3 regions of the Bacillus sp. GM2 genome follow, and region 3 is predicted to be linked to each of the others. Evidence: riboswitches for the same ligand, from Rfam matches in the RefSeq annotation. Region 3 holds a riboswitch; each other region holds the start of a gene.

What was found. A riboswitch is a leader RNA that binds a small molecule or an ion and turns the genes downstream of it on or off. The one in region 3 is predicted to bind S-adenosylmethionine.
Region 1: linked by a shared signal. The riboswitch ahead of ACVC9U_RS10650 (YezD family protein) and the one ahead of metN (methionine ABC transporter ATP-binding protein MetN) in region 3 are both predicted to bind S-adenosylmethionine.
Region 2: linked by a shared signal. The riboswitch ahead of mtnW (2,3-diketo-5-methylthiopentyl-1-phosphate enolase) and the one ahead of metN (methionine ABC transporter ATP-binding protein MetN) in region 3 are both predicted to bind S-adenosylmethionine.

What each region holds. Positions count from the first base shown of each region.
Region 1 is NZ_JBRKSZ010000007.1:1,896,591-1,906,625, reverse strand. Features, by position in the region: gene ACVC9U_RS10670 (dihydroorotate dehydrogenase electron transfer subunit) at 1-693, shown strand, start outside; gene ACVC9U_RS10665 (dihydroorotate dehydrogenase) at 693-1,628, shown strand; gene pyrF (orotidine-5'-phosphate decarboxylase) at 1,597-2,316, shown strand; gene pyrE (orotate phosphoribosyltransferase) at 2,313-2,942, shown strand; SAM riboswitch class I at 3,105-3,211, shown strand; gene ACVC9U_RS10650 (YezD family protein) at 3,314-3,430, shown strand; gene ACVC9U_RS10645 (phosphoadenylyl-sulfate reductase) at 3,516-4,217, shown strand; gene ACVC9U_RS10640 (inorganic phosphate transporter) at 4,229-5,293, shown strand; gene sat (sulfate adenylyltransferase) at 5,319-6,455, shown strand; gene cysC (adenylyl-sulfate kinase) at 6,469-7,062, shown strand; gene cobA (uroporphyrinogen-III C-methyltransferase) at 7,212-7,985, shown strand; gene ACVC9U_RS10620 (sirohydrochlorin chelatase) at 7,987-8,772, shown strand; gene ACVC9U_RS10615 (precorrin-2 dehydrogenase/sirohydrochlorin ferrochelatase family protein) at 8,753-9,247, shown strand; gene ACVC9U_RS10610 (Rqc2 family fibronectin-binding protein) at 9,268-10,035, opposite strand, start outside.
Region 2 is NZ_JBRKSZ010000007.1:2,098,971-2,109,005, reverse strand. Features, by position in the region: gene ACVC9U_RS11705 (pyridoxal phosphate-dependent aminotransferase) at 1-1,148, shown strand, start outside; SAM riboswitch class I at 1,198-1,297, shown strand; gene mtnW (2,3-diketo-5-methylthiopentyl-1-phosphate enolase) at 1,382-2,599, shown strand; gene mtnX (2-hydroxy-3-keto-5-methylthiopentenyl-1-phosphate phosphatase) at 2,596-3,294, shown strand; gene ACVC9U_RS11690 (methylthioribulose 1-phosphate dehydratase) at 3,255-3,878, shown strand; gene ACVC9U_RS11685 (1,2-dihydroxy-3-keto-5-methylthiopentene dioxygenase) at 3,898-4,434, shown strand; gene fosB (metallothiol transferase FosB) at 4,462-4,926, opposite strand; gene ACVC9U_RS11675 (YkvA family protein) at 4,913-5,230, opposite strand; gene ACVC9U_RS11670 (aspartyl-phosphate phosphatase Spo0E family protein) at 5,449-5,691, shown strand; gene ACVC9U_RS11665 (PAS domain-containing sensor histidine kinase) at 5,750-7,261, opposite strand; gene mhqR (MarR family transcriptional regulator MhqR) at 7,499-7,954, shown strand; gene motB (flagellar motor protein MotB) at 7,978-8,757, opposite strand; gene motA (flagellar motor stator protein MotA) at 8,750-9,553, opposite strand; gene ACVC9U_RS11645 (ATP-dependent Clp protease ATP-binding subunit) at 9,752-10,035, opposite strand, start outside.
Region 3 is NZ_JBRKSZ010000007.1:180,648-190,682, reverse strand. Features, by position in the region: gene sufC (Fe-S cluster assembly ATPase SufC) at 1-616, opposite strand, end outside; gene ACVC9U_RS01750 (cation diffusion facilitator family transporter) at 839-1,774, opposite strand; gene ACVC9U_RS01745 (YuzK family famiily protein) at 1,907-2,053, opposite strand; gene ACVC9U_RS01740 (carboxymuconolactone decarboxylase family protein) at 2,197-2,580, opposite strand; gene metQ (methionine ABC transporter substrate-binding lipoprotein MetQ) at 2,673-3,503, opposite strand; gene ACVC9U_RS01730 (methionine ABC transporter permease) at 3,517-4,185, opposite strand; gene metN (methionine ABC transporter ATP-binding protein MetN) at 4,178-5,203, opposite strand; SAM riboswitch class I at 5,320-5,427, opposite strand; gene ACVC9U_RS01720 (SCP2 sterol-binding domain-containing protein) at 5,611-5,958, opposite strand; gene ACVC9U_RS01715 (thioredoxin family protein) at 6,080-6,388, opposite strand; gene ACVC9U_RS01710 (toprim domain-containing protein) at 6,414-6,758, opposite strand; gene ACVC9U_RS01705 (YusG family protein) at 6,820-7,056, opposite strand; gene gcvH (glycine cleavage system protein GcvH) at 7,117-7,500, opposite strand; gene ACVC9U_RS01695 (arsenate reductase family protein) at 7,562-7,918, opposite strand; gene ACVC9U_RS01690 (acyl-CoA dehydrogenase family protein) at 8,034-9,818, opposite strand; gene ACVC9U_RS01685 (acetyl-CoA C-acetyltransferase) at 9,838-10,035, opposite strand, start outside.

The DNA.
Region 1 (10,035 bases), 1.7 Mb from region 3:
ATTGCCGAAGTTTGCGGCGCTCCCGGCCAGTTCCTTCACATCAAGGTCTCAGATTCCCTCACGCCGCTTTTGAGGCGGCCGATCAGTATCGCCGCTGTCAACAAAGCCACACGGCAGGTGACCATCATCTTTCGCAAGGATGGGGAAGGCACGAGCCTCCTGTCATTAAAACAGGAAGGAGATCAGATCGATGTCCTTGGTCCGCTCGGCAACGGTTTTCCGGCTGAATCGCTTGAACCGGGGAAAACGGCTCTTCTCGTCGGAGGGGGGATCGGTGTTCCGCCGCTTTACGAGCTGAGCAAACAGCTGACAAATAGAGGGGTGCACGCGATCCATGTGCTAGGATTTGCTTCTGCAAAAGATGTCTTTTACGAACAGGAATTCAGCCGTTTCGGCCGGGTGTATGTGGCAACCGCAGACGGCACCCGAGGTTCAAAGGGGTTTGTTACAGATATCATTGAAAACGAGGGGCTTCAGTTTGACTGCATAATGGCTTGCGGACCGACGCCGATGCTGAAAGCTTTAAAACAGCGCTATCCGGATAAAGAGGTTTATCTGTCGATGGAAGAGCGCATGGGATGCGGGATCGGCGCTTGCTTTGCCTGTGTCTGCCATACGGAAGAAAGCGAAACGTCTTATGTGAAGGTATGCCTTGACGGCCCTGTTTTCAAAGCTCAGGAGGTGCTGTTATGATCCTTGAAGTCAATTTGCCGGGCCTTCAATTAAAAAATCCGATCATGCCGGCTTCAGGCTGCTTCGGATTCGGGAGAGAATTTGCGAGCTTTTACGATCTTTCACGTCTCGGTGCGATCATGATTAAAGCGACGACGAGCGAACCGCGCTTCGGGAATCCGACGCCGCGCGTCGCCGAGACACAAGCCGGCATGCTAAATGCCATCGGTCTGCAAAATCCGGGATTAGAGGCTGTCATGGAACGCGAATTGCCGTGGCTCGAACAGTTCGATACACCGATTATCGCCAATGTCGCCGGCTCGCAGATCGACGATTATGTTGAAGTGGCTGAAGAAATCAGCAAAGCGCCGAACGTTCATGCGCTCGAGCTGAATATTTCCTGCCCTAACGTGAAAACGGGAGGTATCGCCTTCGGTACGCAGCCGGAAATGGCCAGTGAGCTGACGAAAGCGGTGAAAGAGGTTGCGAGCGTTCCCGTCTATGTGAAGCTGTCGCCGAATGTCGCGAACATTACCGACATCGCTCTTGCCATAGAAGAAGCGGGAGCGGACGGTTTGACGATGATCAACACGCTGATCGGGATGCGGCTCGACTTAAAAACGGGAAAGCCGATCTTGGCGAACAAAACCGGCGGATTATCAGGCCCTGCCGTTAAACCGGTGGCCATCAGAATGGTGCATGAAGTCAGCCAGAAAGTCAGCATTCCGATCATCGGCATGGGCGGTGTCCAGTCAGCGGAAGATGTGCTTGAGTTTTTGCTGGCGGGTGCGAGCGCAGTCGCCGTCGGTACGGCAAACTTTGTTAATCCGTTTGTTTGTCCCGAAATCATCGCCGACTTGCCGCGCGTTTTAGAAAAATACGGATACCGTTCGTTGAACGAGTGTATCGGAAGGAGCTGGAAGGATGAAACATACGCCGCCCATCATCGCGCTTGATTTTGCATCAGCACAGGAAACATATGCGTTTTTGGACCGGTTTCATGGAGAAGAGCTTTTCGTGAAGGTGGGCATGGAGCTTTTTTATCAGGAAGGGCCGGCCATCCTTGAAAAGTTGCAGGAGCGCGGCTGCCGCATTTTCCTCGATCTAAAATGCCACGACATTCCAACGACCGTATACAAGGCGATGAAAAGGCTGGCGGGGTTTGGCGTCAGCCTTGTCAATGTGCACGCAGCAGGCGGAAAGCAAATGATGGAGTCGGCGCTTGAAGGCCTTGAAGCGGGGACTCCGGCAGGCCGGAAACGCCCTTTATTAATTGCTGTGACCCAGCTGACAAGCACCTCTTCTGAAATGCTTCAGCATGAGCTGCTGATTGAAACGCCGCTTCTCGATACAGTTGTTCACTACAGCCAGCTGGCTGAAAAAAGCGGACTTGACGGAGTCGTCTGCTCCGTCCATGAAGCCGAACACATTTACCGGGCCGCGTCTTTAGATTTTCTGACCGTGACACCCGGAATTCGCATGGCGGATGACAAAAACAACGACCAGGTCCGGGTGGCGACGCCTGGCTACGCAAGGGAAAAAGGCGTGTCGGCGATCGTTGTCGGCCGTTCGATTACCCAGGCGGAAGATCCTGTGTCAGCCTACAGAAGAATAGGACATGAGTGGGAGGGAACGAAGGCATGAAAACAGACATTGCAAACCATTTATTAAGAATCAAAGCGGTTTTCCTGCGCCCGAACGAGCCGTTTACATGGGCGAGCGGCATCCTGTCGCCCATCTACTGCGACAATCGTTTGACGCTTTCATATCCGGAAGTAAGGGATGATATAGCTTCAGGGCTTGCCGGACTGATTCAAGACAAGTTTCCCGGAGCCGAAATGATCGCCGGTACGGCAACTGCGGGAATCCCCCATGCCGCGCTTGCCGCCGACAGGCTGAGCCTGCCGATGTGCTACGTCAGAAGCAAACCGAAGGCGCACGGCAAAGGAAACCAAATTGAAGGCGCCGTTGTAAAAGGACAGAAAGTTGTTGTGATTGAAGATTTAATTTCAACGGGAGGAAGCGTCCTTGAAGCGGCAGCCGCTCTCACAGAAGCGGGATGCGAAGTGCTCGGTGTCGCCGCCATTTTCACTTACGGACTTCCTAAAGCCGCCGCCGCCTTCAGCGAAGCGGGCGTTGAATACCGCACGCTGACTGATTACGATACATTGACAGAGGCTGCGCTTGCCGGCGGATATATCAGCGAACAGGATGCCGCCAAACTGAAAGAATGGAAGACAGACCCTGAAAGCAAGTCTTGGATGGACTAATGAAAAAAGCCGTATTCTCCTAATGGGAGAACGGCTTTTTTGCGTCTTTTTACAGATTTAAAAATAGTAAAAACGGATTATTTTTATTTTTTATTAATCCTATAAAAAAAGTCGGGTTGACTTTTGTTCGAATTGTGCTAAAATTTTAAAATAACAAAAGCAAACTTATCAAGAGCGGTGGAGGGACTGGTCCGATGAAACCCGGCAACCTGCGTGTGAAGCGTAAGGTGCTACTTCCAGCAAAATGCCCTCATTTTGAGAGATAAGGAATAGCGGAGTTCCTCGTCTTTCTTTCAAATTTGGAAGAAAGATTTTAATTTTTAGGGGCAGAGGAGGAGCTAGAAGTGAAGACAGATGAACAGCTTGAAAAGGTGATCATCAAAATGAAAGACATGCTGAAAGACATGAATTACGGATCGATCACATTCGTTGTTCAGGACGGCAAAGTCATTCAAATCGAAAAAAATGAAAAAATAAGATTGAAATAGCTGACTAGACAAACTAGAGGCGGTTTTCACAGTTTTTTTCTGCTGGAAGCCGTTTTTTTGTTGGCGAAAAAAGGGGGAACCGAAAATTTTTACTTACAGCACATGGGAGGAACCGAATATCTCTTTTCAGGAAGATGACTCTTATAAAGGAGCGCTGTCCGTCTTGAAATGGGCGTACGGACATTACGGAAATCAGCTTGTATATGCGTGCAGCTTCGGAATTGAGGGAATCGTCCTGATCGATTTGATTTATAAGGTGAAAAAAGATGCGGTCATCGTTTTTCTTGATACGGGACTTCATTTTAAAGAAACGTATGAAACGATCGACGCTGTCAAAGAACGATATCCAGGCCTTCAGATTATCATGAAAACACCGGAGCTTACCGTCGAAGAGCAGGCGAAAGAATATGGGGACGAACTATGGAAGACCGCTCCGAATTCCTGCTGTGAAATGAGGAAGGTCATTCCTCTCCGCGAGACGCTTTCAGGCTACCCGGCGTGGCTGTCGGGCCTGCGCCGCGAGCAATCGCCCGGGCGGAGCAAAACGAACTTTTTGAACAAAGACGAAAAATTCAAGTCTATCAAAGTTTGTCCGCTCATTCATTGGACGTGGAAGGATATTTGGAGATATGTGACAAAGCACGATCTCCCGTACAATCCGCTTCATGATCAAGGCTACCCGAGCATCGGCTGCGCTCCGTGCACCTCTCCGGCCTTCACAATGGATGATCTTCGATCAGGCCGCTGGAACGGATCGGCTAAAACAGAATGTGGATTACACGAGTAAGGAGATGAGTCATGGAACTTGCCGCCATTTTATTTAGCATGTTTTTTGCGATGAATATCGGAGCGAGCGGTGCAGCTGCTTCAATGGGAATCGCCTATGGATCTGAAGCCGTCAAAAAGAAGTTTCACGCACTAATAATCTGTGCAGCAGGCGTTCTCTCGGGCGCTGTCATCGGCGGAGGAAACGTCGTGAAAACGATCAGCTCAGGCATCATTCCCGAACGGGTGATTTCGCTTGAAATCGTCTGCATTATTATCGGATCGGCGGCACTGTCGCTCTTTATCGCAAATGTACTCGGCATCCCGCTTTCGACAAGTGAAGTGACGGTCGGATCTGTTGTCGGAGTAGGTGTCGCTTACCAGGTTTTGTATGTGAAATCTTTGCTTATCATCGTCTCATTTTGGGTCGTTGTACCAATCGTCGCTTTTACATTTACATTTGCGGTGGCAAACATCATGAAAAAAACGATCAAACGTCCAGCCTCGGGAAAGAAAGCAAAGGTTTTGGCGGTGATTCTGTTGATCACCGGGTTTTTTGAAGCCTTCTCAGCAGGCATGAACAATGTCGCAAATGCTGTCGGACCTCTGGTGGCGGCGCATGTTTTGACAGTCGGGGAAGGAACGCTCTACGGCGGGCTGTTTGTCGCGCTGGGCGCCCTTTTACTGGGCAGGCGCGTTCTTGAAACAAACGGCAAAAAGATTACGAGGTTTTCAAAAGGAGAGGGAATCATCCTTTCCGGAACGGGGGCCGGGCTTGTCATTACCAGTTCAATTTTCGGTTTACCGGTTCCGCTTGCGCAAGTCACATCATCTTCTATTATAGGGATGGGAATGGCAAAAAACGGCGGCAACGTCTTTCATAAACAAGTGGTCAAAACGATGCTGAAAGTATGGGTCGTCTCGCCGTTCCTTTCATTAAGCCTATCTTATATGCTGGTCAGCCTTTTATTAAAAGGAGACTACTACGCTCTTATTGTTGTCACAAGCGTTCTGCTGGCATCTGTCGGAACGATCAGCCTGATGAGAGCGGTCAAAAAAGAGCACAGCTCCGTCCATGAACAAGGCGGAGGAATTTAAACACAAAGTAGGGGGAAACAAGTTTATGAGTTTAGCACCACACGGCGGTGTATTGGTTAACCGCGTCAATGAAGCATACGATTTTCAACACATCGCACATGAAATTGAGCTTGATGTAATGGCTTTTTCAGATTTGGAGCTGATCGGAATCGGTGCGTACAGCCCGCTCCAAGGCTTTATGACAGAGAAAGACTATCTGTCCGTTTTCGAAAATATGAGACTATCAAGCGGCGAAGTATGGACGCTTCCGATCACTCTGCCTGTTGACGAGCAAAAAGCTTTAAGCTTAAAAGCGGGTGACACCGTCCGCCTTACCTATAATGGGGAAACCTACGGCGTCATTGAGATCGAAGATATCTATACGCCGGACAAGAAAACGGAAGCCGTCAATATCTATAAAACCGACGAACTCGAACATCCGGGCGTCAAAAAATTGTTTGACCGCGGCAGCGTTTATGTGGGCGGGCCGATCACTCTCATTAAACGGAGCGTCAAGCAATTCCCGGCGCACACATTCGAACCTCTGGAAACAAGAAAAAAATTCGCAGAACTCGGCTGGAAAACGATTGTCGGATTCCAGACGAGAAATCCGGTTCACAGAGCGCACGAATACATTCAAAAAACGGCGCTCGAGACGGTAGACGGCCTTTTCCTCAATCCGCTCGTCGGGGAAACAAAATCAGACGATATTCCGGCTGATGTCCGCATGGAAAGCTATCAGGTGCTGCTTGACGGCTACTATCCGAAAGACCGCGTCTTTCTCGGCGTTTTTCCGGCGGCGATGCGCTATGCGGGGCCGAAGGAAGCGATCTTCCATGCGCTTGTCAGAAAGAACTACGGATGCACGCACTTTATCGTCGGAAGAGACCATGCCGGAGTCGGCGATTACTACGGCACATATGAAGCGCAGGAGCTGTTCGATCAGTTCGCACCGGAAGAGATCGGCATTACGCCGCTGAAATTCGAACACAGCTTCTACTGCAATGTCTGCGGTTCAATGGCGACGGCGAAAACGTGCCCTCACAGCAAAGAACATCATGTCATTTTGTCCGGCACAAAGGTGAGGGGCATGCTGAGAAACGGCGAGTTCCCGCCGAGCACATTCAGCCGTCCAGAAGTCATTCAAACATTAATCAAAGGCTTAACGGCCGGGGTTTCTTAAGGGGGAGCATCTCTTGGTAAATAAAGGTATTGTCTGGCATGAAGCGTCCATTACAAAACGGGAATATCATGAGAAAAATAAACATAAAAGCTCGATCGTTTGGCTGACGGGCTTGAGCGGTTCAGGAAAATCAACGATTGCCAACGCTGCAGCGCGTGAGTTGTTTGAACAAGGCTACCAGGTCACGGTGCTCGACGGCGACAACGTCAGGCACGGGCTGAACAAGGACCTCGGGTTTTCCGATGAAGACCGGAAGGAAAACATCCGCCGGATCGGCGAGGTCGCGAAGCTCTTTGTCGAACAGGGGACGATCGTCATTACGGCGTTCATTTCCCCTTTTAAAGAAGACCGAGGGCTTGTCAGACAGCTCGTCGAGGAAGATGAGTTTCACGAGGTCTATGTGAAATGCGATTTGGCGACGTGCGAGGAGCGCGACCCGAAAGGCTTGTACAAAAAAGCGAGAAACGGAGAAATTCCATTTTTCACGGGGATCGATTCGCCTTATGAAGAGCCTGAAACGCCTGAGCTTGTCCTTGATACAGGCGCACATAACCGGGAAGAGTGCAAAAATCAGCTCGTCCAATACGTGAAAGATCAAACGAAATAAAATGCGGGTAATAGGAAAGTGCTGCACATGCACTTTCCTATTTCATAAAGAAAACGTTTGGTTTTTGTGATATTTTCAGGCACCAAACGCTTTCTTTATGATTTATAATGAATTGAAGAAGACGTTGATCAGATCGGGGGAGATCTAAGATGGGGAAAGTATATATCGTTGGGGCAGGTCCTGGAGACCCCGATTTACTGACGATCAAAGCTTTAAAAGCCATCCAGACAGCCGATGTCATTTTGTATGACAGGCTTGTGAATAAACAGATTTTACAGCACGCCAAGGAGGGAGCGGATCTCATCTACTGCGGAAAGCTTCCGGACTACCACATGATGAAACAGGAAACGATCAATCATTTTCTCGTCAAGTATGCGAAAAAAGGGAAAACCGTTGTCAGGCTGAAAGGCGGCGATCCTTTCGTATTCGGCAGAGGCGGCGAGGAAGCGCAAACCCTCGCTGAGCACGGGGTTGCTTTTGAAATCGTGCCGGGAATCACCTCGGGAATAGCTGCCGCTGCTTATGCGGGCATTCCGGTGACACACCGGGAAGCGAGTTCAAACGTTGCTTTCGTGACAGGCCATTATCAAAAAGAAGAAAACTTTGAAGAGAAGTGGAAAGCGTTAGCCACAGGGATCGATACGCTTGTCATTTATATGGGGATTAAAAACGTGAAGCAAATTGAAAGGCTTCTGATCGAAAACGGCAGAGACCCGTCAACGCCAGCCGCTTTCATCCATTGGGGAACGACAGACAAACAAAAAACGGTGCTTTGCACGGTTGAAACGCTTGCCGGTACAGTCGAAAGCGAAAAGATTGAAAACCCGAGCCTGATTGTCATCGGGGATGTCGTTCAATTCAGCTCGCAGTTAAGCTGGTTTGAACCTGAGCTGAAAGATCCGGCATTAAGCGAGGCGCTTTAATATGAAACAAGCGATTTTATATATCGGCCATGGAAGCCGTCTGAAAAGAGCCCAAACAGAAGCAGCCGCTTTTTTGGAGAGCTGCAAAGAAAACATGTCCGCCCCCATTCAGGAAATATCTTTTTTGGAATTGGCGGCACCGGATATCGAAACCGGCTTTAAAGCGTGTGTGGAAAAGGGGGCGACGCATATCGCGGCCGTGCCGCTTCTCCTCTTGACAGCCGCGCATGCCAAAAGGGACATCCCTGAAGAGCTTGCCCGTGCTTCCTCACAGTACCCTTCCGTCAGCGTCGCTTACGGAAAGCCGATCGGCGTCGATCAGGAAGTCGTCAAAGCGGTTTTTACAAGGATCGAAGAAACGGGGACGCCATATGAACATGCAAGAGTCGTGTTGATCGGAAGGGGAAGCTCTGATCCGGATGTCAAACGGGATGTTTATGATATTTGCGAACGGCTGAGAGACCTCACACCAGTGGATGAGGTCATTCCCTGCTTTATGACAGCCTGTGAGCCGCACTACCTGGATGTGTTTAAACAGCTTAAAGAACGGGACGGAAAAACGACATTCATCGTTCCGTATCTGCTGTTCACCGGTATGCTGATGAACGAGATTGAAAGGGAAACCGCAAAGCTGAAAGAAACGAATCCGAATGTCGTGCTGACGGATTACCTCGGCTTCCACCCCCATGTAAAAAACGCCTTTTTGCACCGCGTAGAGGAAGCGGTTATCAACAAAGCCGGCCGCTTTGATTTTACAGGAGCATCAGATGCTGCCGCTGCACATTAACATGAAAGGCAAAGCCGCAGTCATTGCGGGCGGGGGGAAGATTGCGGCGCGGCGGCTGAAAACGGTGCTGGCAGAAGGTGCATCCGCGACCGTCATCAGCCCTGAAGCATCAGAAGAGATGCTCGGATTGATTAACGAACACGGCATCGAATGGAAGAAGAAAAAGGCGGAACCCGGTGATTTCAAGAATGCATTTCTGATCATTCTTGCGACCGATGACCATGAGGCAAACAAGCGTCTAGCCGCATCGGCAGCTCCTGAGCAGCTCGTCAATGTTGCGAGTGAAGCGGAGCTGGGAAATGTATATGTTCCAAAAATAATCAACAGAGGAAACATAACCATATCCGTCTCAACAAACGGAGCCAGCCCGCGCCACACGATCAGGCTGGCCGGACAGATCGATGATTTGATCGATGATGAGCTCGTCCAAGAGATCGACGAGCTTTTCCGAAAAAGAAGAGGCCTGAACCCTTGAGGTTCAGGCTTTTGGCATTATTATTTTTTCAGCTTGATGATCAAGTCTTCATCAGGTGTTACAAAAACGGTTTGCTGGCTGTCGTAGGTGACAAACCCCGGTTTTGCGCCATTCGGTTTTTTGACGTGGCGTATTTTTGTATAGTCGACGGGAACCGAAGCGGAGTTTTTCGCTTTGCTGTAATATGCAGCGATCTGCGCCGCTTCCAGAATGGTTTGCTCGTCCGGATCGGTCGATTGAATGACGACGTGCGACCCCGGAATATCTTTTGTGTGAAGCCAGATGTGGTCGCGGGCGGCAAGCTTCATCGTTAAATATTCGTTCTGCTTGTTGTTTTTGCCGACGAGAATCGTTTCTCCTGAGCTGGACTCATATGCTTCGAGCGTCGGCGCCTGTTTTTTCTGTTTCTTCTGGCCCCCTTGCTGCTTGGCCCGCAAGTATTTTCCTTCGGCGAGCTCTTCGCGAATTTCGGTTATATCTTTCGGTGAGGCAGATGAAAGCTGCTGAATCAGCTGGTCGAAATAAGCGATTTCCTCTTCTGCCAATTTGATCTGCTCCTTCACGACTTCTACCGAATTTTTCGCTTTTTGATATTTTGTAAAATAGCTTTGTGCATTTTCAGAAGGCGTTTTATTAGGATTGAGCGGAATCGTGATTTCTCCGCCGTTTTCATCATAGTAGTTGATGACCTTCGCCTCTTTGTCCCCTTTTTTCAGCTGGTACAGGTTCGCTGTCAACAGCTCTCCGTACAGCTGATAGTCTTGCGCGTGTTCGGACTGCTCAAGCGT
Region 2 (10,035 bases), 1.9 Mb from region 3:
AGTTTTTCGCTTCCTTGGTGAAAAAGGTGAATGAAAAAATCGCCGCCGGCCATGATGTCATCAATCTCGGTCAGGGAAATCCCGATCAGCCGACACCGGATCACATCGTTGATACAATGGCACAAGCCGTCCGCAACCCTGAAAACCATCAGTATTCCTCCTTTCGCGGCAGCCGTTCACTCAAGGAGGCGGCAGCCGCGTTCTATCAAAGGGAATACGGCGTAGAGCTCGATCCCGAACGTGAAGTCGCTGTATTGTTCGGCGGAAAAGCCGGTCTTGTCGAGCTTCCGCAATGTTTGTTAAATCCGGGGGATGCCGTGCTCGTTCCCGATCCCGGCTATCCCGACTACTGGTCGGGCGTTGAACTGGCAAGAGCGAACATGGAAACGATGCCGCTTACAGCGGACAATCAGTTTCTGCCTGACTACAGCCGGATTCCGAAGGAAGTGAAAGAAAAAGCGAAGCTCATGTATTTAAATTATCCGAACAATCCAACCGGTGCCCAAGCCACACCTGTTTTTTTCGAAGAGACTGTCCGGTTTGCCAAGTCGAACGGGATTTGCGTCATCCACGATTTTGCCTACGGTGCGATTGGCTACGACGGCAAGAGGCCTGTCAGCTTTCTCGAAACGGAGGGGGCAAAAGACACAGGAATCGAAATTTACACGCTTTCCAAAACGTATAATATGGCTGGATGGCGGGTTGGGTTTGCAGTTGGCAACGCCTCTGTGATCGAAGCGCTGAACCTTTATCAGGACCATATGTATGTCAGCCTTTTTAAAGCGGTCCAAGACGCCGCGGCAGCCGCGCTTCTATCAGACCAAGCGTGTGTCAAGGAGCAAAATGAGCGCTACGAAAAAAGGCGGGATGTATGGATTCGTGCGGTCCGTGAAATCGGCTGGCACGCGGATGCTCCGCAAGGTTCTTTTTTCGCCTGGATGCCTGTCCCTGCCGGGTATACATCCGAGGCTTTTTCCGATCTGCTTCTCGAAAAAGCGAATGTCGTCACAGCGCCCGGGATCGGCTTTGGCAAACACGGAGAAGGGTATGTGAGAGTCGGCCTCTTGACAAGCGAAGAGCGGCTCCGGGAAGCGGCTTCGCGTATTGCCAGGCTGAATATATTCAAAAAGACCGGCGACAGTCATTGACAACCGGGAGAAACGATGGGATAATTCAAAATAATTTATAAAATCAATATTCTTATCAAGAGCAGGCAGAGGGACAAGCCCGATGAAGCCCGGCAACCGACTTTTTAAGCACGGTGCTAATTCTTGCAGCTGACGCTGAGAGATAAGGATTCGAACCTGAAATGCGAAACCTCTTTTAGCTAAAGCAGCAAAAGAGGTTTTTTTATATGCATGAAGCAGGAAGGAGCTACAGAATGAGTGAACTTTTGGCAACATATGTTTTGACAGATCAAGGGTGTGACGCAGAAAAGCGGGCCGAGCAAATCGCGATCGGACTGACGGTCGGGTCGTGGACAGATCTGCCGCTCTTAAAGCAGGAACAGCTGAAAAAGCATAAAGGACGCGTCGTCAAGGTCGAAGAAACAGAAAGCGCGCGGGGGGAAAAACAGGCAACAGTCACCATCGCTTATCCGGAAGCCAATTTTACAAGCGACATTCCCGCTGTGCTGACGTCCGTTTTTGGAAAGCTGTCTCTTGACGGAAAAATTAAATTGGCGGATTTGGAGTTTTCACAGTCTTTTAAACAATCATTGCCTGGTCCGAAATTCGGCATATACGGGATCCGGAAAAAAATCGGCGAATTTGAAAGGCCGCTGCTGATGAGCATTTTTAAAGGCGTCATCGGCCGCGATATGGAAGACTTGAAGGAACAGCTCAGGCACCAGGCGCTCGGCGGAGTGGATTTGATCAAGGACGATGAAATCTTATTCGAAACAGGCAGTGCACCCTTTGAAAAACGAATCACGGAAGGAAAGAAAGTGCTTGAGGCAGCTTTTGAAGAAACAGGGCGCAAAACGCTGTATGCCGTCAACCTGACGGGCAGGACAATGGAGCTGAAATCGAAGGCGAGAAAAGCGGCCGAGCTCGGAGCCGATGTTTTGCTGCTGAATGTGTTCGCCTACGGGCTCGATGTTTTGCAAAGCCTTGCGGAAGACGACGACATCCCGCTGCCGATCATGGCGCACCCGGCAGTAAGCGGCGCACTCACTTCGTCGCCGCATTACGGTTTTTCCCATTCGCTCTTGCTCGGCAAGCTGAACCGGTATGCGGGTGCTGATTTCAGCCTGTTCCCTTCACCGTACGGAGGCGTTGCTCTGCCGAAGCGGGATGCGCTTGCCATATACGATGAATGCACGAAGGAAGACGTTTTTAAACCGACATTCGCCGTCCCGTCGGCCGGTATTCACCCCGGCATGGTCCCGCTCTTGATGAAAGACTTCGGCATTGACCATATCATCAACGCAGGCGGGGGGATTCACGGTCATCCAAACGGAGCGGCAGGAGGAGGAAGAGCGTTTCGGGCGATCATTGATGCCGTCCTGGAAGCGGAGCCTGTCGAAGAAAAAGCAAAGCGTTCTCCCGATTTGAAGCTCGCCCTTGAAAAATGGGGAAGGGTTGAGGTTTCTGTATGAGGCAGCCGCTTATCATTTGCGATTTTGACGGAACCATCACAACAAACGACAACATCATCAGCATTATGAAACAATTCGCTCCAGAAGAGTGGCTCGCTTTAAAAGACGGGGTTCTGTCCAAGGACATATCGATTAAGGACGGAGTCGGCAGAATGTTTCAATTGCTGCCGACAAGCCTGAAAGAAGACATTACGGCATATGTACTGAAACAAGCCGAGATCCGCCCCGGGTTTAAGGAATTGGTCTCTTTTCTGGATGAGAAGGGTCTTCCGTTTTACGTCGTGAGCGGAGGGATGGATTTTTTCGTCTATCCTCTGCTTGAAGGAATTGTCGAAAAGGAACGTATTTACTGCAATGAGGCCGGCTTCTCAGGACGCAATATCGAGATCCGCTGGCCGTATCCGTGTGACGGCGGCTGCGGAAATGAATGCGGCTGCTGCAAGCCTTCCATCATCCGCCGGCTGAAAGGCCGGGACGATTTTATTGTCATGATCGGGGACTCTGTTACAGATGTTGAAGCTGCCAAATGTTCCGACTTGTGCATCGCGCGCGATTATTTACTGCGGGAATGTGAGGGGCTCGGCCTGAAGCATGCGGGATTCGGCGATTTCCACGATGTAAAGCGAATACTTGAAGAGACCGCGGAGGTGAAAGAATGGATCCTGAGCAAAAACGGCACGAACTTGCCGAGGTAAAAAAAGAGCTTGCGGAAAGGGATTGGTTCCCGGCGACAAGCGGCAATCTGTCAATCAAAGTATCAGAAGACCCGCTGCGATTTCTCATCACAGCAAGCGGAAAAGATAAGCGAAAAGCGTCCGCGGAGGATTTTCTGCTGGCGGACGAAGAGGGGAGGCCGGCGGAGACCGGACATGCGCTGAAACCGTCGGCAGAGACGCTGCTGCACACCTGTGTCTATCAAAATACAAACGCAGGCTGCTGTCTTCACGTCCATACGATTGACAACAATGTCATCTCAGAGCTTTACGCAAAAGAAAAGCAAGTGACATTCAGAGGCCAGGAAATCATAAAGGCGCTCGGTCTTTGGGAGGAAAATGCGGAGGTTACGATCCCGATTATCGAAAACAGCGCTCATATTCCGGATTTGGCGGCGGATTTTGCCGGACACCTTTCAGGTGATTCAGGCGCAGTGCTGATTCGCAGCCACGGCATTACCGTCTGGGGAAAAACGGCATTTGAGACAAAGCGGATGCTTGAAGCGTATGAATTTCTGTTCAGCTGGCATTTAAAACTGAAAGCTTTGCAGGTTTACCACGTTTAATTAAAAAGGGGGAGAAAGCATGGCGACAATTCGGATCCATGATGAACAAAACACGACTATTGAAAAGCAGGAAGAAGTGGAACAATTTCTAAAAGGGCAGGAGGTCATTTATGAAAAGTGGGATATCACAAAGCTGCCGGCCGGCTTAAAAGAAAAATTCGATTTGACCGATGAAGAGAAACAGGAGATTTTAGACGTCTTTGCCGCTGAAATAAAAGACATTTCAAAACGCCGCGGCTATAAAGCGAGCGATGTCATCTCGCTTTCCGACCAAAATCCGAAACTCGATGAGCTCTTGAAAAATTTCAAACAGGAACATCATCATACAGACGATGAAGTCAGATTTATCGTCAGCGGCCACGGCATCTTTGCGATCGAAGGAAAAGACGGCACATTTTTTGATGTCCTCTTAAATCCGGGAGATTTGATCTCCGTTCCTGAAAACACCCGCCATTATTTCACGCTTCAGGAAGACCGAAAAGTCGTGGCTGTCAGAATCTTTGTGACGACAGAGGGATGGGTGCCGATTTATGAGAAAGAGAGTGTGAGCCGATAATGAAAAAGCGTCCGCGTGGACGCTTTTTTATTTGTTTCTGTCATAAAGGGCCTTGATGTGGCCTTCATGAAAGGAGAGATGCTGTTTTTCATTTTGATAGTATTGAAGACGGTCAAACACAGAGCCGGTGTGAAGCTCGAACTTATGGCCGTCCGGATCTGAGAAATAAATTGAATCTTTGTCGCCTTCATGCCGTTTTCTGCCCTTTAGCACGTTTACACCTAAATCGCGTAATTTCTTTTCCCAGAACGGCAAATCTTCCTGTTGAATCGAAAAGGCGATATGGGTGTAAGAGTCGTGGATTTCCTGTCTCTTAATGTCTTTCTCTTCGTTTAATGCGAGCCAGATGCCGTTCAGGTCAAAATAAGCGGTTTTCTCGGCCTTTACGAGCCACTTCGCATCAAACACCTTTTCATAGAATGAAATAGAGACGGACAGGTCAGAGACCGAAAACAAGAGATGATTGATACCGAGAATATTATTGTTTGCCATTGCCGTGTATTCCTTCCGTTAGATGTATTTCAAATCCGTCCAGCTCTTTAGTGATTTGCCTGAATAGAAAAGCGAGCACAGCCGCGTCATCAAGCCAGCCGACACCTGCGAGAACATCGGGAATCAAATCGACCGGAGACAGCACATAAATCAATGCCAGCGCGGCCAGTAAAATCGTTTTTTTCGGGAATAAGGGGAAGTCTCCCTTTCTCCAGGCTCTAAATGCCTTGAAAAACAATAAGAGGCCTGAATAGGCTTCTTTCACGGCAAAGATGGTTCGGAGCCTTGACACTGGTTTTTTCATCATTTAGACCTCCTTCTATCCGCATGAACTCTTTTAAAGGTGTTTGCCGTATTTCATCGATGGGTATTACACCTTTAATTCCACAAATCTATTATACTCGATTTCAAAATAATTTTTTGAAAAATAGGTTTACAAAATAAGTATAATCTGTAATAATGCTCAAGTACGCAAAATCTGGATGGTTCTAAGAAACGATATGTCGGTAAGGGGTGAAGCGTATGCAAAGTTATGTTGAAAAAGAAGCATTGCTCGTTTCTATCAGCAAGAAGCGGCAAATGATGGTTGAAGCCGCTGAAATCTATGGATTTACAGGGGATGAAACGATCAGGCGGAGCCAGGAGCTGGATCAATTAATTTATGAATATCAAAAACTGTCTATGAATGAAAACGCGTCTGACAATCTGCTTCAGGATTTTTTAGGCTGCATCGACTGTCTGACCGTTGAAAAATATACGGCATAGTGACTGAACGAAAAAGAGCTGCCGTGGAAGGCAGGCTCTTTGCAGGAACGGGGAAGCCTCAGTCAACCTGTTCCTTTGAAGTCGGCAGCGTAATCGTTACAGTCGTTCCTTTATGCTGTTCGCTTTCGATCTGAATGGTTCCCCCGTACATGGAAATGATGCGCTTGCACACGACAAGGCCGAGTCCGGTTCCTTTTTCCTTTGACGTGACAAAAGGCTGGAAAATACTCTCCATCAGTTCTTTTGGAATGCCTTCTCCGATATCCTTCACAATAATTTGCGCCTTCTCTTGATGATGTTCGATTTGAATGAGCAGCTTTCCGCCGTTTTTCATCGATTCAAGAGCATTTTTGGCGACGTTCAAGACAACCTGCTTAATATGATCTTTTTTACAATACACATAAGCCGGGTCTTCTCCGCAGTCTTGAAATTCCACTTCCACATTATATAAATTTGCCTCAGAATGAATAATCGGCATGATTTCGTCAATCATTTCGTTCATGGCGTTAAGCTGCCACTGCTCTGCCGTCGGCTTTCCGAGCACGAGAAACTCGCTGACAATCTGGTTGATCCTCCGGATTTCCTGGTCGATGATTGAGAAATACATTTGATCTTCTTTTGATTGATATTTTTTTTGCAGGAGCTGGATAAAGCCGCTGATACCTGTCAGCGGGTTTCTGATTTCATGAGCGGTGCTCGCTGCAAGGGTGCCGATTAATTCGAGCTTCTGCGCTTCATTTTGGGCGCGCTCCTGCTTGGTCCGCCGCTTCAGCAGCACATACTGGAGCATGAGGAACATAATATTCAGCAGAATGAAAATACTTAAAAATGACAGCAGAAGACTGTGAACGATTTCATCAAGCTGGACCGGTTCCGGATAAACTTCAAGCTTCCAGTCGATCTGATCCAAAAAAGCGTCGACGGTGCCGCCGTCCGGCTTCTCAGGAGGAGAATGGCCTGCCGTAAAGACAATCTGATTCTTCTGATTGAGAATTTTGATATAAAGCTCAGGGCTCAGGACGTTCATGATATTTTTCAGATAATCGACGCGGATCGAAGCCAGCAGAAAATTTGTCGTTCTGCCTTCGCTGTCATAGACAGGAGTAAAAATATTCAGCTCCAGCCTGTCCGACACTGTATGTATATCGTCTGTGATCACGGATTTTTTTGATTTTTCCGCTTTTTGCAGAATGCTCTTGTACGAAACCTTCTTTTTTTCTTTGACGGGGGACGTGCTCACCATGACATCGCCGTCTTTATTTAAAAGGTATAAAGCCGAAAAACGCGGTTCTTTTTTATACGTTTCCGTCAGGATTCGTTTGATATGCTGCTCATTAACAGGGTGGTTGAGGGCCGTGGCAAGGGAGCTGAGCCTTGCTTCTGTTTCGCCGATCAGGTAGTTGATTTGGTTGCGGTGAATATTGAGCATGAGAGTCGCAGTCTGACGGTGCTTTTCAGTGATATTTTCTCGTTCTTGTTCGTATACAAAAAAGCTTATAATGAAGGCGGGGATCATCACCAAGATCAAATAAAGCCTGACTTTCTTCCATAGATTTTTCAAATTGCGCATATTTTTACTCTCTCCCAATCGATACAGGAATAGGGGTATTATATCACTAGTGAGAGCCGATTTATAGAAAAGATAACCAATACCGTGAAAATAGGACACAATACCGGGGAATTTCCGGATATATCTATTTGATGTTCGATTCCTACTCATCATAACATGGTTTGAATGTTAACAGTTGACATTTTCCTCATAGTTTATTAATGTTTTCCTGTAGTTGTTTCTTTGGAGATGAGAGATATGAGTAATAGAGAACAGGAACAGTCCTTGAAATTATTTATTGTATTATCTCGAGCGTACAGATCCATTAATGATCATATGAATAAACATATTCATCATCATGGTCTGAATCCAACCGAGTTTGCCGTTTTAGAACTCCTCTATCATAAAGGGGATCAGCCCCTTCAGCAAATAGGGGATAAGATTCTTCTGGCGAGCGGGAGTATTACATATGTGGTTGACAAGCTTGAGCAAAAGGAGCTGATCGCGAGAAGAGCCTGTGCGACCGACCGCAGGGTGACCTACGCGCAAATTACAGATAAAGGCACCAAGCTCCTGGAGAAGATTTTTCCGGGTCATGCAGAAGAGCTTCACCACATGATCAGCGTGTTAAGCGATGAGGAGAAAGAAGCCTGCATCGAAATGCTGAAAAAAGTCGGACTGAACGCAAGAAATATTTATAAGGGCAAAGAATAAGGAAGCTGCCAAAAGGCAGCTTCCTATTCTTTTTTATTCAGGTTTTCCTGGCCGATCGGCAGGATGAGGATTTCAACACGTCTGTTTTTCCTTCTTCCTTCTTCGGTGTCATTTGAAGCGATCGGTTTAAATTCCCCGTAGCCTTTCGCACTGAATATTTTGGCGTCAAGCTTGGGATTTTCGATTAAAAGCCCCATGAAATTAACAGCCCGCATCACACTTAAATGCCAATTTGATTTAAATTGAGAATTTCGAATCGGCACATTGTCCGTATGTCCGCTGATTACGATATTGCGGGGCGGATTCAAGACGAGAAGGTCGGATACTTCCTTGGCCAGCGGAATGTCCTGCTGGCGGATCTCCGCTTTTCCGGAATCAAAAAAGATATTATCCTCGATGGAAAGAAGGAGGCCTTCGTCTGTCAGCTTCGTATTGACCTGTTTTTCAAGATTTTTCTCTTTAATAAACCGGTTGACCTGCTCCTGAATTTTTTTCAGCGACTGCTTGTCTTTTTCTTTTTGATCTTGAGAGAGATCTTTTGCTTGGTCAGGGCTTTTTCCATCTTCGGTTGTGCTATTTTTCGGCTCGGTGAAGCTGGAATAATCCATCATTCCTGTTCCGCCGGTAAATACGGCATTGAATGATTTAGACAGCATATCGAACTTCTTGGCGTCGATCGAGCTCATGGCAAACAGTACGATGAACAAGGCCAATAGCAGTGTCAGCAGATCGGCATATGGGATGAGCCAAGACTCATCCACGTGTTCTTCATGGTCTTTTTTGTGCTTCTTTTTTCTAGCCATTGCTGCTGTCTCCTTTGTCTCCTTCTGGGATGACGATGCTGGAGCGTTCGCTTGGAGAGACGTACATCAAAAGCTTTTGTTCAATGACTTTTGGCGCCTGGCCTTCCAAGATCGAAAGGATGCCTTCAATCATGACTTCGCGGACTTTGACTTCCTGTTTGGATTTCCGCTTTAATTTATTGGCAAAAGGATGCCATAGTACATATCCGGTGAAGATCCCGAGAAGGGTCGCGACAAAAGCGGCGCTGATCGCATGTCCAAGCGCTTCGGTGTCGCTCATATCCGCAAGCGCGGCGATCAGTCCGACAACAGCGCCCAAAACGCCGAGTGTCGGCGCGTATGTGCCCGCCTGGGTAAAAATGCCCGCTCCGACTTGATGCCTTTCTTCCATTGCTTCAACTTCTTCAGTTAAAACGTCCCTGATAAATTCGGCACTTTGGCCGTCTACTGCCATGCTCATGCCGTTTTTCAAAAATTCATCATCGATCTCATTTAAATTTGCTTCCAAAGCGAGAAGTCCTTCGCGTCTTGCGATTTGCGCCCACTCGGAAAACATCGGGATCAATTCGTTGATTTCGATCATCTTCTTCTCTTTGAACAAGATGCCGAAGAGTTTGGGAACTTTTTTGATCTCGCGGATTGGAAAAGCGATCACAACTGCTGCGATTGTCCCGACAAGGATGATCAGCCATGCCGCGGGATTGACGAGAACGGAAGGGCTGACACCTTTCATGACCATGCCGACACCTACTCCGATGATAGCTAAGATGATTCCAATTAACGATGTTTTGTCCATTTTTTCACCAATTCCTTTAACTAACTTTTCTATCGTTAATATCGGTGTTGCGTGATAGGAACTTTAGGGTGTTTCTTAAATTGTTTCAAAATCATGGCGAAAAGGGACTTTAGGGTTATTTAATGTTAAAAAATAGAATTTTTGTGATTCTTACGTTGTATGTAAAGCGGCCTCCGCAATTGGAGGCCGTTATGTGTGTTATGCGGTTGGTTTCACCAAGATTTCATCGTTTTCAACGATAACCGCAAAACCTTTGATGTGTTCTTCTTCAAGCAGCAGATCGGTCATTTGATCTTCGACTGCTGTTTGAATGGTTCGTCTTAATGGGCGGGCGCCGAAGGCCGGATGGTATCCGATTTCAGCGATTTTTTCTTTTGCTTTATCTGAAACTTCAAGCGTCATGTTTTGCTCTTTTAACGTTTCTTCAAGCTCTTCCAGCAAGAGAGCGACGATCTTGACCAGATCTTCTTTTTCGAGCGGCT
Region 3 (10,035 bases):
AGTGCGTGATGATCAGGCAGCCGAAGTCCTCGCCGCGCATTTTGTTGATTCCTTTTGAAACGACTTTAAGGGCGTCGATATCCAAACCTGAATCGATTTCGTCAAGAATCGCGATTTTCGGTTCGATCATCATCAGCTGAAGAATTTCGTTGCGTTTTTTCTCACCGCCTGAGAAACCTTCGTTCAGGTAGCGCTGCGCCATATCAGGGTCCATTTCAAGAAATTCCATGTTTTCGTCCATTTTGCGGATGAATTTCATTAAAGAAATCTCGTCGCCTTCTTCTCTGCGCGCGTTGATCGCTGAACGGAGAAAATCGGCGTTTGTAACACCGCTGATTTCACTCGGATACTGCATAGCCAAAAACAGGCCGGCCTGAGCGCGCTCGTCCACTTCCATTTCCAGAACGTCCTTGCCGTCAAGCGTGATGCTTCCTTTTGTTACTTCGTATTTAGGATGACCCATAATCGCCGCGGATAAAGTTGATTTACCCGTTCCGTTCGGTCCCATTACAGCGTGGAATTCCCCGCCTTTTATTTCAAGGTTTACACCTTTTAAAATCTCTTTTCCTTCAATCTCAACGTGAAGATCTTTGATTGTTAATGTCGAAGCAGCCATGAAATATACCTCCAATATATATAATCATCATTCTCAATTTATTCTCATTCTAATTTTATAACAAATGAAAAGTGAATACAACAATAGTCTTCCTATCTTTTCGTGTACATGTTCTCAAGTTTAACAAAAAACGTTTTGTTCTTAAAGAGATTGGGGTAAGAAAACTTCCCGGACGAGAGATGCGCACCTTGCAATCAACAAGCTATCGACAAACAGCGCGAATTACGAGCGGGAACGATTTGATCCCAGGCTGCACGATTCATGACGGGAACAGCGCTCCCCTTCTATTTGGACCGTCACATGCTCCACGTTGCATTCTTTCCTTAGATATTTTGATACTTGTTTTAAGATTCTATCCCTGTCACTGTTTTCGTCTGCCACGATATGGCAGCTTAATGACGGCATATCAGATGAGATCGACCAAATGTGGAGATCGTGAACCTCCTTTACTGACGGAATGGAAAGCAAGCCGTTTTTAAGCGCTTCCGCATCAATGTCTTTCGGTTTTCCTTCCATTAATATGTGCACCGAGTCTTTCGTCACCCGCCACCCGCTAACAAGAACCAAAGCCGCGACGGCGGTGCTTGCGATTGGATCGGCGATATTCCAATTGAAGAAAATCATGAGGAGGCCTGCGATAATCGCGCCGAAAGATCCCAGCATATCGCCGATGACGTGCAATAAAGCGCTCCGCATGTTTAAATTCCCGCTTGTGTCGCCTTTCATTAATATCCAGGCTGCAGCAATGTTGATGAACAGACCAACCGTTGCAATTGCGAGCATGCCACTGCCGGCGACTTCCGGCGGGCTGAAAAAGCGGTTGTACGCTTCCCAAAAAATATAAAGTGAAATCAAAAGCAAGGTGATCCCATTGATAAACGCAGCCAAAATTTCAAAGCGCCTGTAGCCGAATGTTTTGCTCGCAGTTGCAGCCTTTTCCCCAATTTTAAACGCCAAGAGGCTGAATCCAAGCGCTGCAGCGTCGCTGAGCATATGTCCCGCATCTGACAACAAAGCGAGGCTGTTCGTCAATATCCCGCCTATCACTTCAATTATCATAAAAGTAAAAATCAAACCGAAGCTGATGAACAGCGCTTTTTGATTTGCTGATCGGCTGCCATGGTGGCTGTGACCTGTATGTCCGTGAGAATGAGCCATTTTAAATCCCCCTCTTAAATCAGTATATGATCATGTATTCATATTTAAATTTTACCTTTTCCTTTAATTATGGTCAAGCGGCTTTTAAGAACATGGAGAAGGACGGATCGACACATCCGCCCCCCTCGCGTTTTATCCGATCATGGGTAAGTCTGATACGATCTGCTTGCTTTTTTGATACTGCTTTTCACGTCTTTTCTCAACTTCAAGCCGGTTCACATGGCTTCTGCTGTACTCTTCGTACCCCATTCCATGCGACTTGTGCATCGCTTTTTCCATTTCGGCCGTGAATTCAAGGTCAAGCTGATCTTGGCTTGAACAAATAATGAATCATCCTTTCAGAGATTTTCTTACATAGTACCAGTTATATACAAACTCTGCAAAAATGTGTGTGCTTTCAATATGCTTTCACGGACGAAAAATCAATGCTTCATTTGCTGGAATTCTTCCATCGCCTGCAGAACGAGTGTGACAGCTTGGCTCATGGCCGCGCCTCCGCCAAATGCCGCAGTTACGCCGACTGCTTCAAGAATTTCTTCCTCCGACGCTCCGCAATCCAGGCAGCCCTTGATATGATAAATAATGCAATATTCATCCTGAGTATTCACACTGATGCCCAGTGCGATCAGCTGCTTATCCTTTTCGCTGAGCGCGCCTTTTTTAAAGCATTCCTCGGTAAATTCGTTGTATTTGGCGGCAATTCCGGGCATTTTTTCGGAAAAGATGCCGATCCCTGCTTTATATTCATGCAGTGCAGATTCGATAATGCTTTCTGATTCATGCTGATTCACGTTTTGTTCCTCCATTTTCAGTTGGTAGTCTTTTTTTATTATGAGCCTCTTTTCAAAAAATACGCGAAAAAACCCCGGTTTTCTTTGAAACCGGGGTGTTCTTTCATTTACTCAGAAACAGAAATGACAGAGCCTTCATATTTTTTGTCGATGAACTTTTTGATGTCATCAGAGCGCAATACGTCCATCAGAGCTTTCACTTTGTCAGAATCTTCGTCGCCTTTTCGGACGGCGATGATGTTAGCGTAAGGATTGTCTTTTGGAGACTCAAGTTCGATTGAATCAGTTTTCGGATTCAGCTTGTTTTGGATCGCGTAGTTCACATTGATGAACACTGCGTCAGCTTCATTGGCTTCGTATGCTTTTGCTGTCATTTCAGGCGCCACATCATTTTTGATTTTGAGGTTTTTCTTGTTTTCTGCAATGTCTTTTACTGTCGCATCCACTTTTTCAATGCCTGATTTCAGCTTGATCAGTCCGGCATTTTCAAGCATTGCAAGCATGCGGCCCTGTTCAGCTGCGTTGTTGCTCATAATAATTTTTGCACCGTCAGGAAGGTCTTTTAAAGATTTATACTTTTTAGAGTAAATGCCGAATGGCTCAAGGTGTACCGCGCCGACGTTAACAAGATCATAATCTTTATTTTCTTTCATTTCCTGTTCAAGATACGGGACGTGCTGGAAATAGTTCGCATCGAGATCTTTCGTTGCAAGCGCTTTGTTGATCAGTTTGTAGTCCGTGAAATTTTTGATTTTAAGCTCATAGCCTTTTTCTTTCAAAAGCGGCTTTGCTTCTTCAAGGATTTCAGCGTGAGGCGTCGGCGTCGCTCCGACTGTGATGACTTTGCTGTCTTTATCCCCTTCGCTGCTGGAAGATCCGCAAGCGGCCAAAACGCCTGCAAAAATGATGAATAAAGCTGTTAATAAACCTTTTTTCATGTTGATGTCCTCCCTAACGTTTGTCTAATTTATTTGTTATAAAATCCCCGATAAACTGGATGATGAACACAATAGCTAAGATGAAAATAGTGGCGATCAGTATAATATCGGGATTGTTCATCTGAAAACCGTTTACATAGGCAAGGTTCCCGAGTCCGCCTGACCCGATTGCTCCGGCCATCGCCGTCGAACCGATCAGTGCAATCGCCGTAACCGTAATGCCAGAGATCAAGGCCGGCATCGATTCGGGCAGGAGCACTTTAAATATGATCGTCGATGTTTTGGCTCCCATCGATTTCGCCGCTTCAATCACGCCCTTATCAACTTCGCGCAAAGCGATTTCAACCAGGCGGGCATAGAAGGGAGCGGATGCGATAATCAAAGCCGGAAGTGCGGCATTCGGTCCCAGGATCGTGTTCATTAAAAACTTTGTGAAACCGAGCAGCAAAATAATCAATATGATAAAAGGAATAGACCTGAACACATTGACGATTGCCGAGATGACACCGTTCACGACCCGATTCTGCCAAATGTTTCCTTTTGAAGTCAAATACAGCAGCATACCGAGAATCACTCCGATGATAAAAGCAAACAATAGGGAAATTCCTGTCATATATATCGTTTCATACGTTGCTTCCCACAGCTGCTCCATATCTACGTTTGGAAACAGTTTTTCAAACATTCGTGATCACCTCTGCTTCTACCTGGCGGCTCTTGATGAAATCGACCACGTCATTGACCTCGTTTTCACGTCCGTCGACATGTATGAACAATGAACCGTATGCACCGTCCTGAGTCTGCGAGATTTTGCCTTGAAGGATGTTGACTTCAACATCGAACTTCCGAATGATCTGCGTGATCAGCGGCGATTCGGCCGCTTCGCCGACGAAAGTGAGCTTGATCGTCCGCCCGGATGTCGTTTCTTCGAGGAAATGCTTCAGCGTTTCCTTTGTTTCCACCGGTTCTGTTACCTGCTGAACAAAGCGCTTTGTCATTTCTTCCTTCGGCTTGATGAAGACGTTCAGTACATCGCCTTCTTCTACGACCTTTCCGTTTTCCATGACGGCCACTCTGTGGCAGATTTTCCTGATGACATGCATTTCATGAGTGATCAGGACAATGGTCAGTCCGAGCCTTTCATTGATATCGGACAGAAGACCCAGAATCGAATCAGTCGTCTGCGGATCAAGCGCTGATGTCGCTTCATCGCATAACAGAACTTTCGGATTGTTTGCGAGCGCCCGTGCGATGCCGACGCGCTGCTTTTGGCCTCCGCTCAGCTGTGAAGGGTAGGCGTTTTCCTTGCCTTCAAGACCGACAAGCTTAATCAGTTCAGCGACTCTTTCCAGACGTTTTGCTTTGCTGACACCGGCGATCTCCAGCGGAAACGCAATATTGTCGCGCACCGTTCTCGACCATAACAGGTTGAAATGCTGGAAAATCACGCTGATTTCCTGCCTTGCTTTCCTCAGCTTCTTCCCTTTGATCTCGCTGATTTTTCTGCCGGCTACTTCAACCGTGCCTGAAGTCGGCTGTTCAAGTCCGTTCAAGAGACGGATCAAGGAGCTTTTTCCGGCTCCGCTATATCCAATAATTCCGAAGATTTCACCTTTTTTAATCGTAAGGGTGACATCTTGGACAGCATTGACATCTCCATGCTTTGACCGATAAATCTTTGAAACATTTTGAAGATTTATCAAAAGCCATCACCTGCTTTCTTGCTCAATTCTCATAGTTGTCTAAATTCCTGATCAATCAACGAAAAAAGCCTTTCTGCACACATGAGCAGAAAGGCTTTGGAAAAGTCTGGGCCTTTCTCTCATCTTTCAAAGCATAACGCTTCGCGTGAATTGGCACCATTTCAACACGTGTTGATGGTTGCCGGGTTTCATAGGGCACTTCCCTCCACCTCTCTGGATAAGAGAAACATATATTTATTTTTTGATTATTATGATCGGAATTCTTAAAGTAGGATATCATGCGAAAAAATAGTTGTCAACTATTTTTCGTAAGACAATCGTCCTACGGCGAAAAGAGACGAGCGTAAACGCCCGTCCCTGTCTGACTAATACACGGAATGTGCCGATTTTTTGAATTTTTAAAAAGTCTATGAATAAAGATCGCTGTTTTTAAAGAAGCCGTCCGTCAGCCATAAAATCGCTTCAAGCTTCAATAAAGCTCTAAAAGAGCCTTTTACTTTAACAGTGCCGCGCTGTACGAGATGCTGCAATGAAATGTCGCCATGAAGAAGGTCAATAATCTCGCTTTGCTCTCCAAAAAAGGTCAAATGAGCTTTTTCTACAGGAGAATATTTTTCCATTTCCCCTTTTTCGTTGATTGCTAACGTAAAAGCTTCTTTCTCTCCTTGAAACGTAATCAGCAAAGCCGTTGTAGATAATAGAGGTTTTAAAAAAAGAGCCTTGCCCTCTCTTTCTATCAATCCCATTTTCTCCAACTGTATAACCTCCTGTAAATTGGTCATACTTACAGATTCTCTGTCTGCTGCAGGAGTTCCTTTAGGAATTGCTCGACAAGTTTTTGCTGGTTATTTCCCGAGAAATATGTCAAAACCGCCCTTAATCCACAACATTTTGTTTAATCGTATCATATAAGTAGGAAACGGAGTGAAAAGCGTATTCTTTTTTGACGACTCGCCCTTTTTTGTAAAGGATAAAACACGGGACGCTTTCTATTTCCTGCTGTTTGGCAAATGACGGGGAGTAATTGAGATTGTTTTTATAAAAAGGAATGTCCTTCATCATTTCATCAACGACCTCCAGCATTCTTCCGGCCAGCTGACACGTTCCGCAGAACGGCGTGTATACATATAGAAGACAGGTCTCATGTTCAAGCCGTGTCAGCTCTTTTTCTTGAAGTTCTTGCATCTGTTAAACCGCACCTCAATACGTTTTATAATAAATATTTTGTATGTACCCGGATGTTTGAACGAAATAATACTTCTGCAACATGCTGACTCGGGGCGGAAGCGACTTCTTTGTATACCCTATCGATGTATAGATGCGAAGCTTGGGGGAGCTCCCTCATCAGCTGACGGCGGAGCTTTTCCCCTGATTCATCGGCATCCACCAGGATATAAACGTCTTTATCAAACAGCGTCTCGGCGAATTCATCGAGTTTTGCCTGGCTGATCGTTCCGTTTGTGCAAATGATGTCCACGGGCTCTTCGATGACATGCTTCACTTTTTGCTTATCTGATTTCCCTTCGACGATCATGACTTTTTCATTTTCCGGCATATGATCACCTTTAATGATTTACTTGTAAAAAAAGGCAGTGAATATTCACCGCCTGACTCGATTAACACCAGCCTTGGTGGTCATCACAGTCTACATATTTAGCATCCGGACCGCTTACGGTATCCGCCGTTTTGTAAAATCTTTCGTCTTGGAATGAATATCCAGATTTCAACTCGTATTGATCCTTGCCGGTCATTCGGCCGATCAGCTCATTCTCATGGTACAGCTGCATTCCGCCGTTTTTCAATCGGCTTTCCACATGTTCTGTAATATCAATACGTTCTTTTTTCAGCGTCAATTTGGACACCCCCTCTTGATATAGAGTATCCAAACGACACATGGCTATCCTGAATAATCCTTAGTCTTCTTTTATCATGTCCTCATATTGCTCGGCTGTCATCAGATTTTCGATTTCAGAAGCATCTGACGGCTCGACGATAATCATCCATGCCTTTTCATACGGAGACTCGTTGACGAATTCAGGGCTGTCTTCCAGATCTTCGTTCACTTCGACCACTTTTCCGTTGATCGGGGCATACAGCTCAGAAACGGTCTTTACGGATTCAACGCTGCCAAAAGGCTCGTCCGCTTTGATTTCGTCTCCCACTTCAGGAAGCTCGACAAATACGATGTCTCCAAGTTCGGATTGGGCGAAGTCTGTAATGCCGATTCTGACTTTATCTCCTTCTGTTTTCACCCATTCGTGTTCTTCTGAATAACGCAACTCTTTCGGTGTGCTCATGCTAACCCCTCCATAAAGTGTTTTAATCGATCCTACATTGAAGATATCATATTTTGATGTGTTATAACCAGTATGTCTTAAACTGATCTTCTTTAAAACCGACCGTTACTTTACTGCCGTCTGTCGTAATCGGGCGTTTGATCAGCATACCGTCCGAAGCCAGCAGTTCCAGCTGCTCATCTTCAGACATGCTTTGCAGCTTGTCTTTTAAACCGAGTTCGCGGTATTTTTGGCCGCTCGTGTTGAAAAACTTCTTCAATTCAAGCCCGCTTTTCTCGTAGAGTTCTTTCAGTTTTTCCTTGCTTGGCGGCTGTTCTGCGATATGTATCCCATTGATTTCTTTGCCGTGGTCTTCAAGCCATTTTTTCGCTTTGCGGCATGTCCCGCATTTCGGATACCAGTAAAAATCCAAAGCCATACATACACCCCTCTCATTTAATCGAGGTAATTTTAACACAGATCGAATGAAAAACCTAAAACCGTGCTCGATTCTATAACAGCTTAAAAGCCCCGCCTAAAGCAGGGCTTTTCGTTTAAACGATATATTTCTCAGCTTCAAAGACTCCCTTGGCTGCCTGGCGCTTTTTCTCAATGACGTTGACAGGCGTAAAGCGCGTCAATTTGCGGAGCGCGGACAGCATCATGCGCAGCGAATCGCCTGATTCCATCGCAATGAGCGACTCCTTGGCATGGCTTTCAATTTCCTGAAAAGCTTCCTGCGCAAAAATCTGTGTATAGAGAATTTTCTGGGCGTTTTTGTCTTCGCCGGTTGCCTGGATGGCTTTTTCAGTACGCAAAATAGCTGCTTCCATCGCGTAGACCTGGCTGACAATGTCGGCGATGTTAACGAGGATTTCCTGCTCATGGTCGAGCGCTTTTCCGTATTTTTGCGCGGCGAGTCCCGCGATCATGAGCGCGGTCTTTTTGGCGTTTCTCAGCAGATACTTTTCCTGTTCGAGAACGCCGTCACCTGGTTCTTCAGGCATGAGCATCATCAGTTCTTCCTGAAGCGCCTTTGCTTTCCCAAACAGAGGAAGCTCGCCTTTCATCGCTTTTTTCAAGTAGGTGCCCGGGACGATGAGACGATTGATTTCGTTTGTGCCTTCAAAAATCCGGTTGATCCGTGAATCGCGGTAAGCCCGCTCCACTTCGTATTCCTGCATGAATCCGTAACCGCCATGGATTTGGACGCCTTCATCAACGATATAATCAAGCGTTTCAGATCCGAATACTTTGTTAAGGGAGCATTCGATTGCATATTCAGCGATCGATTTTGCGACCTGGCGCCCGTCTTTTTGCTCTTCTTCGCTCAAGGTGCCCATTTTGTCTTCAAACAGCCCGACCGTACGATAGACAGAGCTTTCCATCGCATAAAGTTTGGCTGACATATTGGCGATTTTTTCCCCGATTAAGCTAAACTTTGAGATCGGCGTCTTAAATTGCTGGCGCTGATTGGCGTATGAAGCGGACAGCTCGATGACCCGTTTGGAAGCGCCGATTGTCCCGACAGCGAGCTTATAGCGGCCGATATTTAAAATATTGAAGGCGATGACATGCCCTTTTCCCGGTTCGCCTAAAAGGTTTTCTTTCGGAACTTGAACCTGGTCTAAGATGAGCGTGCGGGTCGAAGAGCCTTTGATGCCCATCTTTTTCTCTTCAGGCCCTGTGGAAACACCTGCGTAATCTTTTTCCACAATGAAGGCCGAAAAATGTTCGCCGTCTATTTTCGCATAGACGATGAAAACATCGGCAAAAGCTGAGTTTGTAATCCATTGCTTTTCACCGTTTAATATATAGTGGGTTCCCGCCTCATTCAAAACGGCCGTTGTTTTTGCCCCTAATGCATCAGATCCGGAGCCCGGCTCTGTTAAGGCATAGGCTGCAAATTTTTCCCCTGTTGCAAGGGACGGCAGATACTTTTTCTTTTGCTCCTCGGTTCCGAAAAATACGATCGGAAGCGTGCCGATCCCTACGTGCGCCCCGTACGATAACGAAAAGCTCCCCGCTCTTGAAAATTTTTCGGTGATTAACGCCGAGCTGATTTTATCAAGTCCGAGTCCGCCATACTCCTCAGGAACGTCAGCACCGAGAAGCCCGAGTTCGCCGGCTTTTTTCAGAAGCCTGACAGAGTGTTCGAAATTGTGCTCTTCAATTTCGTCGATGTATGGCAAAACATCTCCGAGAATATAATCTTCAGTCGTTTTGGCGATCATTTTATGTTCATCCGTGAAATCTTCCGGTGTAAACAGCTGATCAGCCGTCACCTCTTCGATCAGAAAGGCTCCGCCTTTTTTCATATGATCTTTTGTTTGTTCCATTGTTCCATCCCCCTTGTGATTAAACTAATTCGAATACCCCTGCTGCTCCCATGCCTCCGCCGATGCACATCGTCACAACGCCGAATTGCTCGCTTCTCCGCCGCATTTCGTGGATCAATGTCAGCGTCAGCTTTGTTCCCGTGCAGCCGAGCGGATGTCCGAGCGCAATCGCTCCGCCGTTGACATTGACTTTCTCTTCATCGATTCCAAGCGACCT